Regions from separate parts of the Colwellia sp. MB02u-14 genome, predicted to be linked through region 1. Evidence: predicted binding sites of a transcription regulator. Region 1 holds the regulator's gene; each other region holds the start of a gene.
What was found. The regulator FliA, encoded in region 1, starts transcription of late flagellar genes. The targets are predictions, from matches to a motif close to CTAAAGNTNNNNNNNNNNNNGCCGATA.
Positions count from the first base shown of each region.

Region 2: the regulator FliA is predicted to act here: its motif matches at 2,127-2,153, upstream of H4J52_RS13230 (VC2046/SO_2500 family protein).
Region 3: the regulator FliA is predicted to act here: its motif matches at 2,343-2,369, upstream of H4J52_RS15255 (DUF5610 domain-containing protein).

Region 1 is NZ_JACGUX010000079.1:83,074-89,283, forward strand. It holds gene H4J52_RS10700 (chemotaxis protein CheA) at 1-959, opposite strand, end outside; gene H4J52_RS10705 (protein phosphatase CheZ) at 973-1,716, opposite strand; gene cheY (chemotaxis response regulator CheY) at 1,761-2,144, opposite strand; gene H4J52_RS10715 (RNA polymerase sigma factor FliA) at 2,195-2,917, opposite strand; gene H4J52_RS10720 (MinD/ParA family protein) at 2,991-3,833, opposite strand; gene flhF (flagellar biosynthesis protein FlhF) at 4,123-5,697, opposite strand; gene flhA (flagellar biosynthesis protein FlhA) at 5,785-6,210, opposite strand, start outside.
Region 2 is NZ_JACGUX010000080.1:29,771-35,980, forward strand. It holds gene yfbV (terminus macrodomain insulation protein YfbV) at 1-321, shown strand, start outside; gene rlmA (23S rRNA (guanine(745)-N(1))-methyltransferase) at 344-1,159, opposite strand; gene xthA (exodeoxyribonuclease III) at 1,176-1,982, opposite strand; gene H4J52_RS13230 (VC2046/SO_2500 family protein) at 2,188-2,733, shown strand; gene H4J52_RS13235 (YchJ family protein) at 2,736-3,245, opposite strand; gene H4J52_RS13240 (hypothetical protein) at 3,341-3,832, opposite strand; gene H4J52_RS13245 (response regulator transcription factor) at 4,364-5,023, shown strand; gene H4J52_RS13250 (ATP-binding protein) at 5,023-6,210, shown strand, end outside.
Region 3 is NZ_JACGUX010000085.1:189-6,398, forward strand. It holds gene H4J52_RS15250 (RNA-binding protein) at 469-912, shown strand; gene H4J52_RS15255 (DUF5610 domain-containing protein) at 991-2,262, opposite strand; gene trmA (tRNA (uridine(54)-C5)-methyltransferase TrmA) at 2,509-3,615, shown strand; gene fabR (HTH-type transcriptional repressor FabR) at 3,612-4,235, opposite strand; gene H4J52_RS15270 (fatty acid desaturase) at 4,465-5,583, shown strand; gene sthA (Si-specific NAD(P)(+) transhydrogenase) at 5,690-6,210, shown strand, end outside.

The DNA of each region.
Region 1 (6,210 bases):
CCTACCATATTCATGATTTGATCAAGACGTTTTGTATCAACCCTAACCGTTGTTTCACCTTGCATTGCTTTAGCAGGTGCTTTTTCTGGAACAGGTGCTTTTACTACTGGCTTAGCAACAGCCGTAACCGGTGTTGGCTTAGGGGTTTGAATTTGAGCAACAGGTGCTGGTTTGGGGGAACTCGTTGCTGCTGGCCTAGATAATTTTGGCGCTTGGCCTTGACCATGCAATTCGTCTAACAAAGCTTCGAAATCATCGTCGCTTATTTCATCAGACGACGCACTATTTGATGAGGGTGCCTTACCGGTATTGTTAGTCACAAGTTCAGATGAAAATGCACCTTGACCATGCAATTCATCGAGTAGGGATTCAAATTCGTCATCTGAAATATCATTACTGTCAGAAGAAGCTATTGTCGCTTTTTCTGCGGGTGCTGGTGTTGAAGCCGATCCGCTACCATGAAGCTCATCGAGAAGACGCTCAAATTCATCCTCTGACATCTCATCACCCGTGGAAGAAATTTCAGTTTCAACAACAGATTGAACAGGCTCAGGCGCTTGTTCTTTGCCTTCAGGTTGGCTTAGTCGATGCAACTCAGCAAGTAACGTTGCATCAGCTTTATCAAGTTTTTCACCATTTTGAACTTGCACAAACATTTCATTTACAACATCAAGTGCTTGTAAAATAACGTCCATTAGGCTTGCACTAACACTACGCTGGTTTGTACGTAGCAGATCGAAAATATTTTCTGCGCCATGACAAACATCAACTAAGTTATGTAACGCTAAAAAGCCTGCACCACCTTTTACAGTGTGAAAACCTCTGAATATAGCGTTTAATAATTCAGCATTATCAGGGTCGTTTTCAAGTTCTACAAGTTGTTCCGAAAGTGTTTCAAGTATTTCTCCGGCTTCAATTAAAAAATCCTGAAGAATCTCTTCATCTTGCTCAAATGACATCCAGCAACTCCTATTAAAATCCTAAACTTGATAAAAGGTCATCAACATCATCTTGATCAGCGACAACATCATCACGTTGCGCTGAGTTAACGATAGGGCCTTCAACTAAGTTATCACCTACTTTGGGTTTACTTCGCTCTAAGTCATTTTCTGTTGTAATACCAAAAGCGGTCAGCATACCAATTAAGCTATCTTCTACTTCACGTACTAGATCAATAACTTTACGAATAACTTGTCCGGTTAAATCTTGAAAATCTTGTGCCATTAAAACATCAGTCATTAAATCATGCATGCGAACTGATTCTTTATCTGTCGTTTTTAACAATAAATCTATATCAATACACAAGCTTTTAAATTCAGCTAACCCCAACTTGTTATGCATGAGTTTTTGCCATAACGGATTAACTGCCTTTATCTGCTGTTGTATCGTATCAACAACTGGGAAGATAGATTCTACAGCATCCATGGTTTTATTAGCGGCTTCTTCCGTGCGGGCAATAACGTAGTTTAAACGTTCTTTAGCATCGGGAATATCTGCTGTCGCTAAATCATTCAACCGAGAATCTAATTGAAAATTATTTAATGAATCATGTAATTGACGCGTTAATTTGCCTATTTCAGCAAACAACTCTGAATGAATTGGGTTTTGAATTTCTGCAATTAACTCATCTGCCTTATCTTGTTGGCCACTTTCTAAATATTCGACCAACAGTTTTGCTTCTTCCAAAGAAACATGCACATTAGTATTCACACTCATGCAACAACCTCACCTATAGACTAATTAATGAACGAGCTAAAGAATTAACCTAAACGTTCAAATATTTTATCTAACTTAGCGTTTAGCGTTGCTGCTGTGAATGGCTTAACAATATAACCATTAACACCTGCTTGAGCTGCCATAACAATTTGTTCTTTTTTTGCTTCAGCAGTAATGAGCAAGACAGGAATATGAGATAACTTAGCATCAGCACGAATGGCTTTGAGTAAATCAATTCCTTGCATACCAGGCATATTCCAATCAGTTACAACAAAGTCAAAAGAGCCTTCTTTTAACATGGGTAAAGCAGTGCTACCATCATCTGCTTCTGAAATGTTAGTGAAGCCTAAATCGCGCAACAAATTTTTCACTATACGTCTCATGGTTGAAAAATCATCAACAACAAGAACTTTCATATTTTTATCCAAGGCACCCTCCGGTGAGAACATTTTAAAATTTAATTGTATGTATATTCTACTTAACTTTGCCAGGATTGCATACGTCCTTTTAACCTATGCATCGCTTGGCTATGAATTTGACTAACACGTGACTCACTTACATCAAGCACTTGACCAATTTCACGTAGATTTAATTCTTCATCATAATATAGTGACAGTACTAGAGCTTCGCGTTCGGGTAAAGTGGAAATGCATGCCGAAAGCGATTTTTTAAAAACTATTTTTTCAAAATTATCATAGGGATCGTTATTACTAACATCTTCCATATTCGTTAAAGAATCCTCACCAACACCAAGATCTTCTATACCGATTATTTTACCTGTACTAACTTCACTAAGAATATGATGGTAGTCATTTAACGAAATATCAAGTTTTTCAGCAACTTCAATATCCGTAACATCTCTTCCTAGATCGGCTTCTAGCTTTTTTATGGCTTCGCTGACCATGCGACTATTCTTATGAACTGAACGAGGAGTCCAGTCTCCACGGCGTATTTCATCAAGCATAGCACCACGAATACGAATGCCAGCAAAGGTTTCAAAACTTGCTCCTTTACTGTGATCAAAATTATTTGAAGCTTCAAGCAAACCAATCATACCTGATTGGATAAGATCATCAACCTGCACGCTAGCAGGCAATCTTGCTAATAGGTGATAAGCGATTCGTTTCACTAAAACTGTGTGCTGCGCAATTATTGCAGATTTATCAGTTTGAATACTGTAAGCATTTGGTTTTACCACTATCGCTCACTCGCTAAAATCATGTGAAAATTAAGCACTTTCAAATAAAGTACTCTTATCTTTTTGCTCATTGTTACTAATTTTCTAACAACTGCTCAATAAAAAACTCTAAATGACCAGATGCTTGTTTAGGCATTGGCCACTTAATTAAATTAGCTGCTAAAGATTTAAAAGCAACGGCAGCAGGTGACTGAGGATAAGCTTCAACAATTGCTTTTTGTTTTCTAACAGATTTTCTTATGTTCTCATCAAATGGGATTACCGCAACCAACTCGAGTGCAACGTCTAAAAATCGATCGGTTACTTTTGATAGCTTGCCAAACAGTTGCTGGCCTTCTTTTGGAGTTCGCACCATATTAGCAACAACTTTAAATTTGAATACACCATGGTCACGACTTAATAGTTTCATTAAAGCGTAGCAATCAGTTATAGAAGTAGGTTCATCACAAACCACTAGCATCACATCTTGTGAAGCGCGACAAAAGCTCAGTACCATATCTGAAATACCTGCGGCGGTATCGACAATGAGTACATCAAACTTAGTGTTCATGTCACTAAAGGCACGAATCAAACCCGCATGCTCTGAGGGCGTTAGATCAACCATTGACTGTGTACCCGACGTAGCAGGGATAACATTAATACCCGCAGGGCCTTCAATGATAATATCGTCTAATTCGCATTCACCAGAAAGTACATGTGATAAATTGCGCTTTACTCGTAAACCGAGCATGACATCAACGTTAGCTAAACCTAAATCGGCATCTAAAACTAAAACGCGTTGTCCTAATTGTCCTAGTGCGATAGCGGTATTGAGTGAGACGTTAGTTTTACCTACTCCGCCTTTACCTCCAGAGACTGCGATGACTTTTACTGGTTCGGAACTTTTCATTTTTCTTAAGCCACTTGCTTGATCATTCATTTATCGTATTTCTCTACTTTCTTACGAAAATCCATCAACTAAATTTAGTATAACCCTATAATCACATAACCTGCATATTTTTATAGGATTAAAATTCACATATTATAACAAGTTATGGGAATACAGCGGTATTTACCGTGTTGCACATTTGATTAAATATGCGCTCAACTTTTTTATGAGGACAAATAGATAAGTACCTAGCATAAAAGTTGTCTGTCATTGTTCTACTGAGCAATTGTAATACTTAAGTGTTATTCGTTTTAGGCATTAAAAATGAACCCGTTTCTAATCAACTTGATACCATAGGTGCTGTTCGCCAATTTATTGGTTTATTGACTTGATTTTTCGCTGACATTTTATCTGCTAGCGTAACGAGTTTTTCAGCATTTGCAACTTTAATATCTTCTGGAACTCTTTGTCCATCAGTAAGGTAACCTATTGCTAAGCCATTTTGAATAGAGGTAGAAATAATTTCACCTATGCTAAGACTTTCATCCAGTTTAGTATAAATACAGCCAGCCAGTGGTACTTTTTTAAAGCGATCTACATTCTCTTGCATCACACGCTGCTGTGTATTGGCCGCTAACACTAAGTAATTACGAATCCTTACCCGTGCATTTGAAACTAACGTTGTTAAGTGTTTCGCTAAACGCATGTCACGTTGCCCCATCCCTGCGGTATCAATAAGTATCAGTTTCTTTTTAGAATATTGTTGTAACAGGGTATCTAACGTTTTTGCGTCACTAGCAAGTTTTACTTCGCAGCCAATAATGCGCCCATATGTTGCTAATTGCTCGAACCCAGCGATTCTGTAGTTGTCGGTTGAAATCATCGCAACTTGGTCTGCACCATGAATTTGTGCAAATCGGGCCGCTAATTTAGCTACTGTTGTGGTTTTACCCACGCCAGTGGGTCCAACTAAAGAAACGACACCACCACGATGAATAATGTCATTGTTTGTGGTATTTATTTGTTGGCTGATAAACTTTTTAGCTAATTGCCAAGTATCCTGATCATTCTTTTGTGCGGGGATATAACCGGCAATTTGGTCTGAAACTTCTTCATTCATCCCCAATGACATTAGTCGGTTTACCAGCATAGCGCGAGCAGGATCCTTTTGCGCCATGTCCTGCCACATCAAACCAGAAATTTGATGTTCTAATAATTCACGAATAGAAGACATTTCATGTTTCATTTTTTCTAAGTCTTCGTTATTTACATTTTGTGCAGGCGGCAAATTCATTTCTGAAGCGCTAGACAGCTCCTCAATAGCAGGTTGCTGATATTGTCTTGCTGTTTGCTCGTTACCTGGCTCTTGACTACTTTGTTCTAAGCGATCAGTAAAACTTTTAAATTGTTGCTCTATATTGCTTGATGGAACTGGCGTTGTTGATTGCCCAGAGTTGCTTGTATTATTTTGAGTTAACTTTGCCGCTGCTTGTGAGATTTTATCATGCTGAACTTGATTAATACCCTGGCCATTAAGTGCTGGAGCTCGTTGCACTTGACGATTGAGTAATGCCGCTAAGCTATCGGAGGGAATTACACCTTCTTCACCACCTCTATTATTTTGAACAGAAGCATTCGTCATTGGATTATTTTGACTAAGGTTAACAACATCATTGTCAATTGCACGGGCTGAGCTATTACTTGCTTTAGCCTTAGATCTATTTTCAGAGGTATGTATCGCTGGAGCGGTTGGCTTGGTCACATTAATTTCAACGTTGTTATCAACCGCAGCCATTAATTCAACACCTTCAGGTACACGTTTATTTGACATGATCACAGCGTCAGCGCCTAGCTCTTCTTTGATTTGTGTTAGAGCACTTCTCATATCTTTTGCTACAAAACGTTTAATTTTCAAAACTAACCCCTTATCAACTGCAATCGCTGTTAATGACATATTCATTTAACGGCCAATATTCTCTGCTGTTCATTACCGATATCGTAATTATTGACCAATAGCGCTGACTATCTTTATCTGCTTATCGTCAGGAATTTCTTGGTAAGAAATTACGCGTAAGCTAGGGATAGTATATTTAACAAATTTAGCAAGTACTGCTCGTAAAATCCCTGAGGTTAACAATATTGGCGTATCTCCCGCCATTTCTTGTTGTTGAGCCCCTTCAGTTAAAGATTTTTGTAACCGTTCTGCTAAACCTGGTTCAATGCCTGCGCCATCGTCTCCAGCCATCTGCATAGACTGATGCAACATCTGTTCCAATTCTGGCGACAATGTTATGACAGGTACTTCAGTAACCGGACCTACCAACTCTTGTACAATGAATTTACGCAAGGTTATACGTACCGCAGCAGTCAGTATTTCTGGGTCTTGAGACTTAGGCCCATATTCAACAAGCGTCTGAATAATGCTGCG
Region 2 (6,210 bases), on a different contig from region 1:
AGCCGTTTGGTTTTCCGTTATTTACCGGGAATTGCGCTATTTTCTTTTATTATGCAACTTTATCTTGGTTCAGTAACTTTATTGCCACAAGCTTTAGTTTATAGCTTATTTATTTTAAGTATTCCGGTACAGGCATTATTGATGCTAGGACTTAAAGCTGATAAGTTTTTACCCGTAGCTCTGGCTTCTTGGTATAAAGAAAGTGTTGCTAAAGTCAATGAAGCGGGTGGTTCAATAAAGTTATCAGTGCATAAACCACGTTTTATTGATTTAGCAAAGCTACTTAATATTAGCCACCAATCTCAAAACTCTACATTTTGATTACTTCATTACCCTGTTAAGTTTAGTAAAGCGTATTTTGATAAAGACGTATTAAAAAGTCTGCTTGGCAAGTAAAGTTATCTCTCGCTTTTAAGTCGTCAAGTAAGCTTTCACTTGTTTTAAAGGCAAAAGGGGTCATAGCCAACAAGTTAATGATGTCTTCACTTTGGGTAAACTCCATCACATAATTTACTTCTTTTTGCTCAACTAATGTTAAATTTTCAATAGGACTTTTACTGATATCATGCTGCTTCGCATCTCGGTATATTAATGCCTTCAACTCAATTAAATGATTTTTTGCTGGCGTTACTGTGACTAAATACCCCTTGTATGCTAATACTCTCGTAAACTCTTCCTCAAGAATTGGCGCATAAATAGAGTTAATCCAAGAAAAGTAATTTTCACTAAAAGGTAATAGTGACAACGTGCCAACGCTAAATTGACAATCTTGGTATTTTTTAGCCGCATTTTTAACAGCATTTTTAGCAATATCAATACCATAAACATTATTTGTTGGCTTTACATACTGCTGAGTGTAAAACCCTTCACCGCAGCCAGCATCAAAGACAGGCTTGGTTAAATCACCATATTGTTGATAAAGCGACTGTAATACGTTAGCAAGAGGTTGATAAAAGCCCTTATCTAAAAATGCACGGCGAGCATTAACCATCGCTTTATTGTCACCGGGATCTTTTGAATGTTTATATTGAACAGGCAATAAATTTACATAACCTTCTTTAGCCTCATCAAAGCTATGATTGTTTTCACAACGATAAATTTTGCTTTTCAACGTTAATGACTTTTTGCAAATTGGACAAATATATTGTGCAGGGAACATAATATTTACTTAACGGTTACTTAAAAGTTGACCAAATAGGGGCATGATCTGAAGGCTTTTCAATACCACGTAATTCGTAGTCAACATCAGCTTCGATACATGTTGCGGCCATTTTATGAGTCGCTAATACAACATCAATACGTAAACCACGGTTATCAACAAAACCTTTAGAGCGATAATCAAACCACGAGTAACGTTCTGTCTTCGTCGGGTGTAAATCTCTGAAGGTATCTTTAAAGCCCCAACTCATTAAGGTGGCAAGCCATTCTCGTTCTTCTGGTTGAAAGCTACACTTTCCTGTTTTTAACCAACGTTTTTGGTTGGGTTCACCAATGCCAATATCTAAATCAATTGGGGAAATATTAATATCTCCCATAATAACCACATGCTCTTCAGGTGTGTGATTTTCATTTAAATAAGTCATTAAATCTTTATAAAACTGACGCTTGTAAGGGTACTTAGTTTCATGGGCAATATTATCTCCTTGCGGAAAATAACCGTTAAGTATCGTCACTTTTTCACCTTGCTCATTGGTAGTTTCAACCATGATCATACGTTTTTGAGCATCGTCTGTATCGCTTGGGAAACCCATTTTTATAATACTAGGTTCTTTTTTACATAACATAGCAACACCATAATGTGCTTTTTGACCATGAAAATAAACGTGATAGCCCATCGCTTCGACAGCTTCTATAGGAAAAGCATCATTATGAACTTTGATTTCTTGTAAGCCAATAATATCAGGTTGATGTTTATCTATTATGGCTTGAAGTTGATGTAAACGCGCGCGGAGGCCATTAATGTTAAAGCTAATGATTTTCATAAAAACACTCAGTATTAATTTTTTTATATGCTACCAGAAGTTATCATCGAAGGTTATTATTAATTGCGAGTGAAGAGAATTAGACACTTATTTACCCTAACAATACTAATCGAGAGCAAAATTTGTAAATAAATGAAAATTAAGCTCATTAAAATTAAGGTTCTGTCGATATAAATTTTATATAAAACAATAAAGTTGAAGATCATTGCTTACAGAGTCAGTTGACAGTCAAATTCTGGTACACGAATTACAATTAGGTGAACAACTTAATGAAAGTGTCCACAGTGCCCGACGTGCAGACTTTTCTCTGTTATTGGCGATGTTAACTGAGGATGTTCGAAGCCATAGTCAGTTTTCTTTACCAAAAACTGTCGCTGATATCAAAACGACTAATGATTTAAGTTTACGTAGAGACTTTGAACTTCCAGAAAAAGCGCCTTTATCTTTAGATGAAAAACACACGATAGCCATGTTTGATCAAGCCGAGCTTATTCAACAAAATAACTTAGCAGAATTACGTTTATCGAATGCATTATCACCTAGACCACTCGCCTTTCGTGATGATAAAAAGCATGTAACACAGCTAGTCTTAAGTAATACATCACTTTATTGTCAGAAAAAATTTGGTCAGCAAAAAAATAATACCTTGTTGAACTCAGATACTTCAAGATTATCATTTGACGCGACAGGTTGGCTTAACGCTGTTCATAACACGATAGTAAAGGCTCCTTTACTTGATGTTATTGCCTGACTTTATGAACCACAGCATTGTTTAAATTTTTTATTGCTATGACAAAAACATAATTCATTTCTTTTTGGGGTTGGTAACTCTTCGTTGATACTGACCTCACCATCTAGATAACGCCATTGATTGTCTTCAACAATAAAACGTGAAGTTTCTTTCATTATAAAATATGCATCTTGGTGTTGGTAATAAGCAGAAAAACACACTGTGTTCGACTTATCTTCATTAATATCAGCGTTTGCCGATCTTTTAATCTTAATCTCAGTATATTCACTTGCTGAATTTATGGTGAGTTTTAACCATTTAGTGTCTTTTGCCCATGCAAAAATATCAGTCAATGACTGATATGCTCTGCTAGATTCGGCATACGTATTGTAAATATAATCAGCAGATTTTGTTGCATAAGCACTATAACGTGAACGCATCAATTGCTCAGGTGATAGCGCTTGCGCTTCTTGATTTATGAATAAAAAACAACATTTTTTGAAACTAATATTCGAACCACATGGGCATTGCATAAAACGAGCATAATCCTAAAAAAGCATATTATCTATTTTATCAGAGCAAAATTTTATTTTCTCTTTTATTAACGAAAAAATATTTTCAAACGACATTAATGCAATAACAAAGAAGAGTCCGAAATAGTTACGTAACGTCCTAGTCGGTTTTGATTTAAACGTTTTTGTGCTTGCTTCGTTAAAATAATGCATTTGGTTTGTCCTTTCTCAGCGAATTGAGTTAATTGAGTTAATTGAGATTTATCTAATGTGGCATTACATAAAATAACCGCCGAGCAATGACCTTTCTCTAAGGCATTTTTGATGGTTTTTAGTGATATGTTCCGTTGATGAATATTCACTTTAAGAATTTTTTTAGGATCTATTTTTCCTTGGGTAGATAATTGTTGAAGTGGTTTTTCTTCAGGGTTTATCATTAAGATCCATTTGTTATCTAAATCATGTTTTTGGAATATTTCAGTATACTGCTGAGAAACTTCAACGGTATTTGCAATAACTCTTACATCACACCAATTGGGGTTTTCAATTGTTAAACTTTTATTTTTTATAGTTAACGCATTGGTATTAAAGTGATTTAATAAATTCATTTCTGGAATCTCGATATACTGTATGGATGTACAGTATATCGTTTGTGGTGTTTATTCAAGCACTTTTTTGATCATTTATATGCTCGCTATATTGATAGACTTATCCTGTTGCGGTCTACAAAGCTATAAATGAGGCGGTATGGACGCTTTGCACTGTGTTATCAATGAATGAAGTTGTAAGGACAGACAATTAACACTATTTTTATCTAGTGAGGGTAATAATTTTTTTCTTAAGCTTTACCTAAGAAAAGTTTGTTATTTTTTTTCAGCACCTGTAATCAAATAAAATATACGATGGCATATATCACCTAATGATTAACGAAGTTTGGTATTATTTATTTTTATAGAGAAACTTTGTCTGATGAGCGAGAATATAAGCAGGCCACTGTATTTGTTTTTTGTGCAATAAACTTATCTTAAAGATAGATAGCGAGTGGAAAATAATTCTTCCCACAAAATATCGAAAGTCGGTATATGTTGTCTTTAATTAATAAAAATAATAGTTGTCGGTTTAATCATTCAAGGAAACATATGCGTATATTGTTAGTTGAAGACGACATGCCATTAGCTTTAGGGCTGCAGCAGTCACTTCGCCATGAAGGTTTTGTTGTTAATCATGTTGATAATGGCAATGCGGCAATTTCAGCGCTGGCTGTCATAGATCAAGACTTAGTGATTCTTGATCTAGGCTTACCTGATATTGACGGTTTAGAAATACTTAAGCGTACTCGTGATCGCAAGCTTGATATTCCTGTGATCATCCTTACGGCAAGAGATTCACTTGAAGATAAAATCAAAGGCTTAGATTTTGGCGCAGACGATTATTTGGTTAAACCTTTTGAGATTAGTGAGCTCTTAGCACGCCTTAGAGTGATTGAACGTCGGTTAGGTACCGCTGAATCAGCATTAATTATTTGTTCACAAGTGGTGATTGACACTACTGCACATAAAATTTTTATTGAAGAGGATGAACTCAAAGCGTCGAAAAAAGAATACATGGTGCTAAAAGCATTGATGGAAAATGCAGGTAGAATTCAATCAAGGGAACAAATTGAATCGCGTTTATATGAATGGGGTGAAGAAGTGGCAAGCAATGCTGTAGAGGTTCATATTCATAACTTACGCAAAAAACTGCCGGATCACTTTATAAAAACAGTAAGAGGCGTAGGTTATACGGTGAATAAAACTTAATGTCTATTCGCCGTTATTTAGTCCTTATACTATTGTCAATTATCACGTTGGTAACATTTCTTGCTGCTATACAAGGTTATAAGGCGAGTATGAGTCAGGCAAATGATTTGTTTGATGAACAATTACAAATTATAGGGAAAACGTTACTCGCGACATCGGCAACTTATAATAAAAGTGCCTTGGAAAGTTCAGCCAGTAATGCAACCGTTATACCTTCTGACCACATAGCTTACCAATTATTCAATAATGAAACCTTATTATTACGGACTAATAATGCGCCTCAGATGCTATTAACTGACTTACCTTCGGGGTTCACTGACCTGAATTTTCTAGGGCAGCGTTGGCGAGTATTTATTGAAACAACCAAAGAACAATTACCTCAAAAAAGGGTACTTGTTGCTCAACCGCTTGAACAAAGATTTTCGTTAGCACAAGACGTCATTTTGTCTGCGGTGACACCTATTATTTTGGTTATTCCCGTTATTGCGTTATTTATTTTTATGGCAATTCGCCAAGCTTTAAAGCCTTTGACTGTTTTACGAAGAGAGCTCTCAGGAAAAAAAATAAATGACTTGTCAAAGCTTTCAAGTGTAACATCAACAAAAGAATTACAACCTGTGATTCACACACTTAATTTATTATTTGAGCGTTTATCATCTGCTTTTACCCGTGAACGTCATTTTGCCTCAGATGCAGCGCATGAGCTAAGAACTCCATTAAGTGTGCTTAAAATTAATGTGCACAATTTACAAATGACCCAAAGTAAAAAACTCGACAATGACGGGCAAGTTTCTCTCATGCAATTAGGCCAAAGTGTTGACCGAATGGCACATGTTGTTGATCAAATATTAACGCTTAATCGTACCAATCCCGATCAACTTATCATGGCAGTTACTCAACTTGAGCTACAGGCTTTATTACAACAGGTGATCAGCGATTTATACCCTGAAATAATGAAACATCAGCACGAAATTTCACTTGAAAGCCAAGTTTCTACAATTTACGCAAATGAATTTGCTCTACTTACCTTAGTTAAAAACTTAATTGGTAATGCCTGCAAATATACGCCCAATGGTGGGAAAATATTGGTGAAAACACAGGTTAATGAACAAAGCTTTACGCTAATCGTCGAAGACTCTGGTCCTGGTATTAAACAAAGTGAATACGACAGGGTTTTTGACCGTTTT
Region 3 (6,210 bases), on a different contig from region 1:
TCAAACTCTATTTTTAAAACGTTAAGTTAACGAATAAACCCTAAAGCTATGTAGTTAACTTATCAAAACAGCTCTTTCGTGGTTCGTTTTAACTGAACCCCTTGGAACTGGAGCGCATTCTAGACATTTTCTAAAAAGGATCAAGCACTATTTTCATCTTTTAGTTTGTTTGCTGTAAATAAAGACAATATGAGTAATATACTCTCTGATCGTTTAAATTTTTTGCGGTACTTAATTTAATAGTCTATTAATGAGAGTAAGTTGAACGTTAAAATAGTGCTTTTAATTAATATGTTTATTTAGTGTAGTAAACTTTTTAATTTTTGCTTAATATAAGTAAGGTGTTATTTACATATAAATGACACTTATCTTTTTTACAACTTTTGCACAATATTCAAAGCTAATAGCATCGCAACAGCAATTTAGTTTTTTAATTTAGAATTTAAAATAATAATTAGGTATTCATATATGAAGTCTCCTCAAAGGTTAACATTTATCGTCGCAGTAATATTTACTGTAATTGCTTACTTTTTATCAACGTTTATAGGCAACACACCAGTTATAACAGCTGTACTAGTTTTAGTTAGTGCTTTTATTGCTCCTCTTATTGGTACATCAAGTTCAGCAGAAAGTGCTGATGAAGAAGTAAAAACACTATATGTAGGGAATTTACCCTATAGAGCAAATGAGTCATCGATTAGAGAATTATTCTCTGAACACGGCCAAGTTCATTCTGTTCGTTTAATGAAAGACAAGCACACCGGTAAACGTCGTGGTTTTGGTTTTGTTGAAATGTCTGCCGATGCAGCTGATGCAGCTGTTTCATCACTCAATGATACTGAGTTTCAACAGCGCACGTTAAAAGTGCGTGAAGCGAAGGAACGTCCAGAAAAAAATGCCGAAGAAGAATAACATTACCGCTTTTTAATCTTTAATGATAAAACCCGCTTTAAAGTGGGTTTTTTTATCGATTAAAAACAATGATAACGCTTACTTACTTTTATTATCTGGCTTAATTGTATCAATCACTTTATTAAACTTGTCTTTGACTTCTTTATTTTCGCCAAATTCAGCCTTAAACACCGCATCTAGTAGTTGGCCAAAAGCATCCTCTTTTTTTGATAAAAGGGTGTTTGCTGCCTCTTGAAGTTGTTTAAATTGACCTAAAAAATCAATTAAGGGTCTCAGTTCTTTATTAACGCTTGGTAAATCTCTCTCGCCAAACTCAGCTATTTCTGTATAACTTTGACTAACATAACTTGTTTTAGTTTGTTGCATGTCCATACTAAAGTTAGCTATTTGGTCATTATCAAAACCGAGTTCAACCGATTTTTCGAAGGCTTGAACAACATTACCACTGAAAAAATCTTTCTGTAGTGAGTTTACATCTTTTATTAATGCTTCAATGGCCGCTTTCTCTTCATCATCGAGATCACCATCAACACTGTAGGAAAAATTCACCTCATTATACTCGCTACTTACCATAGTATAGTTCTCTGAAACGCCTCTGTTACTCTCTTGGTGCCGAGCACTTTTTTTATTGCCGTACTCTTGTAATTCGCTAAATGATATTGAAACAATATCACCGTCAGTGGTCGTAATACTAAGATCACTCTTTTTTGAGTTACTTACATAAAGTTCGCTGTTTAATGCTGCGTTTCTAATTTTTGGACTCTCTATATCTATATTACTCTTTGAATTTTTCTCTGCAGGAAATATCTTTTTATATAAGTCATCAATATTCTTATTAATAAGGTCGCGGCTTTTTTCAATACCTTGACCTAATTCATCATCAAATATTGATAGATCTTTTAAATCACCCATCGCTTGATCAATACCTAAGTTAGCTCCTGCTCGTCCTTGCTCAAACATTTCTTTTAATTCATCATCACTCGCACCATTAGCTTGCGCAGCAAGAATACTGCCACCGACAAAGTCCATAACCGTTCGAGCAACCGCTTCAAAATCAAAAATAGCAGATGAAGATTCACTGTTAATTAATGGTTCTTTAGCTATTATATTGCTCTGAACAACATTTTTATTGGGTTGTGTATAATTAAATTTTTCAAACTTTGCCGATATATGACTAGAAACTGACTGAAATATAATTTTCATAGTAATAGAAGCACGATTTCTTAGTGCTAAATTATCGAAAGACTCTGCTGGTATATGCTTTTTAACCGCTTCGTTTTTCATGTGTTCCGCTTGATATCTTTGCCCTTTGTAATTTGGCAAAGTTGTTTGATTATCAATTTTATTCATTACAATACTCCGGTATCTAATTAAAGGTTAACTAAACACAATTAAAGATCTACAGATCCTTAAATTTAATATGGTTATAATATCGGCATTTACAGATAAACCTTTAATCTTGAGCCCATCACACCAATAAAATTATAGACAAATGACTAGACAAAGTAATCACAGTCGCTAAACTCAGCGCTTCTATAATACTCGCTAATATTGAGTATAATGTCGTTTAATTATTTCTATGTTTAAGGCTTATATATGTTTAGTCACATCGCACCTCAATTTTATGATAAACAACTTGAAAATAAACAGGATGATATCGCTAAATTGTTTAGTGAATTTGACTTGCCTAGCTTTGATGTTTTTCGATCAGAGCCTATAAATTATAGATTAAGAGCAGAATTTAGGCTTTGGCACGATGGTGATGACTTGTTTTACATTATGTTTAATAGTGAAACAAAAGAAAAATATCGAGTAGATAATTTCCCTGTTGCTAGTGAGTTAATCAATCAGGCAATGAAAGCCTTGCTTGATGAAATTAAAGATAAACCTTCACTTCGTCATAGGCTGTTTCAAGTTGACTTTTTATCAACTCTAAGTGGAGAGTTATTAATTAGCTTATTATATCACCGACAATTAGATGAGCAGTGGCTGACTGATGCCGCTATGTTAAAAGCAACACTTTCGGCAATCGCCCCTGTTGACATTATTGGTAGAGCCAAGAAGCAAAAATTTATTCTTAATAAAGATTTTGTCACTGAGCGCCTAACTGTTGGTGATAAAACTTATATCTACGAGCAAGTAGAAAATAGTTTTACTCAACCCAATGGTCACGTTAATGAGCAGATGTTACTTTGGGCAAAGCAAGGCACTCAAAATATTGGTGGTGATTTAATCGAACTTTATTGTGGCAATGGTAACTTTAGCATCGCATTAGCTGAAAATTTTGATCGTGTGTTAGGCACAGAAATATCAAAAACATCAGTAAAATCAGCACAAAATAATATTGCTGCTAACCAGCTAAGCAATGTTGATATTATAAGAATGTCGAGTGAAGATTTTAGTCAAGCGATGAACGGTGAACGTGAATTTCGTCGTTTAGAAGACTTTGATCTAAAAAGTTATAATTACGATACCGTTTTAGTTGATCCTCCAAGAGCGGGGCTTGACCCTGACAGTGTTGAGTTAGTGAGTCGATTTGAACGTATTGTTTATATTTCATGTAACCCTGATACCTTAAAAGATAACCTCACTGAACTAGTAAAAACACATAACATTGAAAAATTTGCATTATTTGATCAATTTCCTTACACACACCATGTTGAAACCGGCGTTATTTTATCGCGTAAAAAATTAATTGATTAGGTTTTACTTTTTAAACCTCGGTTGCTAAATTCTGCAGCACCGCGAGCAATAAAGCGTAATTGTTGTATTGTTCGTAGTGCGATCTGCTGACGATCGTCTTTATCGACATCTAAAGCATCAGAGCCAGCACTGAATACAATAGTAACAGCAGCATCAGCTTGCAAAAAAGCCACATCTGCGTTTAATTTATTTGCTTGCTGTAAATAATCGCATAACTCTAAAGTGAAATAACGGACTTCTCGGTTTACTGCAGCTCGAAAAGCAGCTGACGTACCTGAGCGCTCTCGTAATAATAAGCGAAATATATTACCGTTACTTTCAATAAATTCCATAAAAGTAACGACAGAAATTTGAATAACAGAGCCTCCTTTTTCAATACGCTGTCTCGCTTGTCGCATTAACTGACGTAGAGTTAGGCCTGCTTCATCTACCAGTGTTAAACCTAATTCGTTCATGTCAGAGAAGTGTCGATAGAATGAGGTTGGAGCTAAACCTGCTTCTTTAGCGACTTCGCGTAAGCTCAAACTAGAAAAGCTCCGTTCGCTGCTAAGCTGCCCTAAAGCTGCATCAATTAATTGTCGACGTGTTTTTTCTTTTTGCTGTGCTCTAATGCCACTCATTGCTTAATTAACCTATTCTTTAGCTTAACCTTATCATACTGAATTCTCATCTATTTACTAGAAACTTGATCACTAATATTGTTTTATAAAGAAGGTAATATTACTTGGTAATTAAAATTATAATAAAAATTACCTTGACTGCAAAGTCATCAAAGTTAAAATAGTGTACACGTGTACACTGAAAATTTTAATTCAGTGTTCGTTTTTTTACAGATGGAATTTTTATTACATGAACAAACCTAAAATCGTTTGGCTAAATTTTAGTGTGTTTTTAATTACCTTTTTAGTAGCAGCAATAGCTGTTCCATATAGAGCAATAACACACGGCTTTGATAACACTGAGCTTACGGTTGCATTCTGCTGCTTTATTTATTGTGGTATGTCGATTACTGCCGGTTATCATCGTTTATGGTCACATAAAACGTATCAAGCGCATTGGTCTTTGCGTTTTATCTTTGCACTCGGTGGTGCATTCGCTTTACAAAATAGTATTTTACATTGGTCATCAGATCATAGAATTCATCATAAGCATGTTGATAATAATGAAAAGGATCCTTATTCCGCAAAAAGGGGCTTTTGGTATTCTCACATAGGCTGGATGCTACGAGAGTATCAAGCACATCGATATGCTAATTACGACAACACCCGTGATTTGCAAAAAGACCCTATAGTCATGTGGCAGCACAGAAACTACTTATTACTAACAATACTGATGAACTTTGGTATGCCCATAGTATTTGGCTTATGGCATGGAGACATTATAAGCAGCTTGCTTTTAGTGGGTTTCCTACGTTTGGTTTTGAACCACCATACAACTTTCTTTATTAATTCTTTAGCGCACATTTGGGGTAAACAAACTTACACCGAAAGAAATAGCGCTCGAGACAATGGTTTTCTTGCATTTTTGACCTTTGGTGAGGGCTACCACAATTACCATCATATTTTTGAAAATGATTATCGTAATGGTATTCGTTGGTGGCAATTTGATCCCACTAAATGGTTAATTAAAGGCTGTGAATTTTTAAAGTTAACTTCAAAACTTCGTACCTATCCAGATGATAAAATTGAGAAAGCTCGATTAGCAATGGTGCTTAAGCGTAGCCAAAAGAAGCTCCTAGCTCACCCAAATGCCGAACAGATGCGTGAAAAGCTTCAGCAAGAGTATGATTTATTAATTGCTAGAATTAATGACTATTATGATGTTCGTAAAAAATTACTTGCCAGTAAACGTGATAAATTAATTGCTGATGTTGAAAGTTCGGAGTTAGCTGCGCAGTATCAAGAGTTTAAACAGCACCTTGCTGACCAGCAACAACATTTTCAACGTTTATTAACACAGCTTGCATAAAACTTTCTTCTATTTAAGTATTACAGTGTAGATCACGCTTTTACATAGTCAGACGTCTAAATTCCTGCTAAAATTTTTAATCCTAGTAGGAATTTAAGGTAAGATTTTGGCAACCAAAAACAAAGCTAAAACAACGATAAAAATCATCAATGATTACGATTACGATGCAATCATTATTGGTACGGGTCCTGGTGGCGAAGGCACTGCCATGGAACTCTCTAAAAAAGAAAAACGTGTTGCCATTGTAGAACGCTATAAAGACGTTGGTGGTGGCTGTACGCATTGGGGAACTATTCCCTCAAAAGCTTTAAGACAAAGTGTTAGCCGACTCATTGAATATAATGCCAGCCCGCTTTTCAGAGGTCATGAAAAAGCAAAGCATTTAACATTTCCTGCTATCCTCAAACACGCATCATCCGTCATTCGCAAGCAAGTCCAATTACGCAGTGGTTTTTATGACCGTAACCGCGTTGAACTGGTTGCCGGAGAAGCTTCATTTATAGATGCGCATACGCTTAGAATAATTAAAAGTGATGGTTCTGTTGAGCAAATAACCGCAAAACAAATTGTTATTGCTACAGGTTCACATCCCTATAGACCAAGTGATATTGATTTCAATCATCCTCG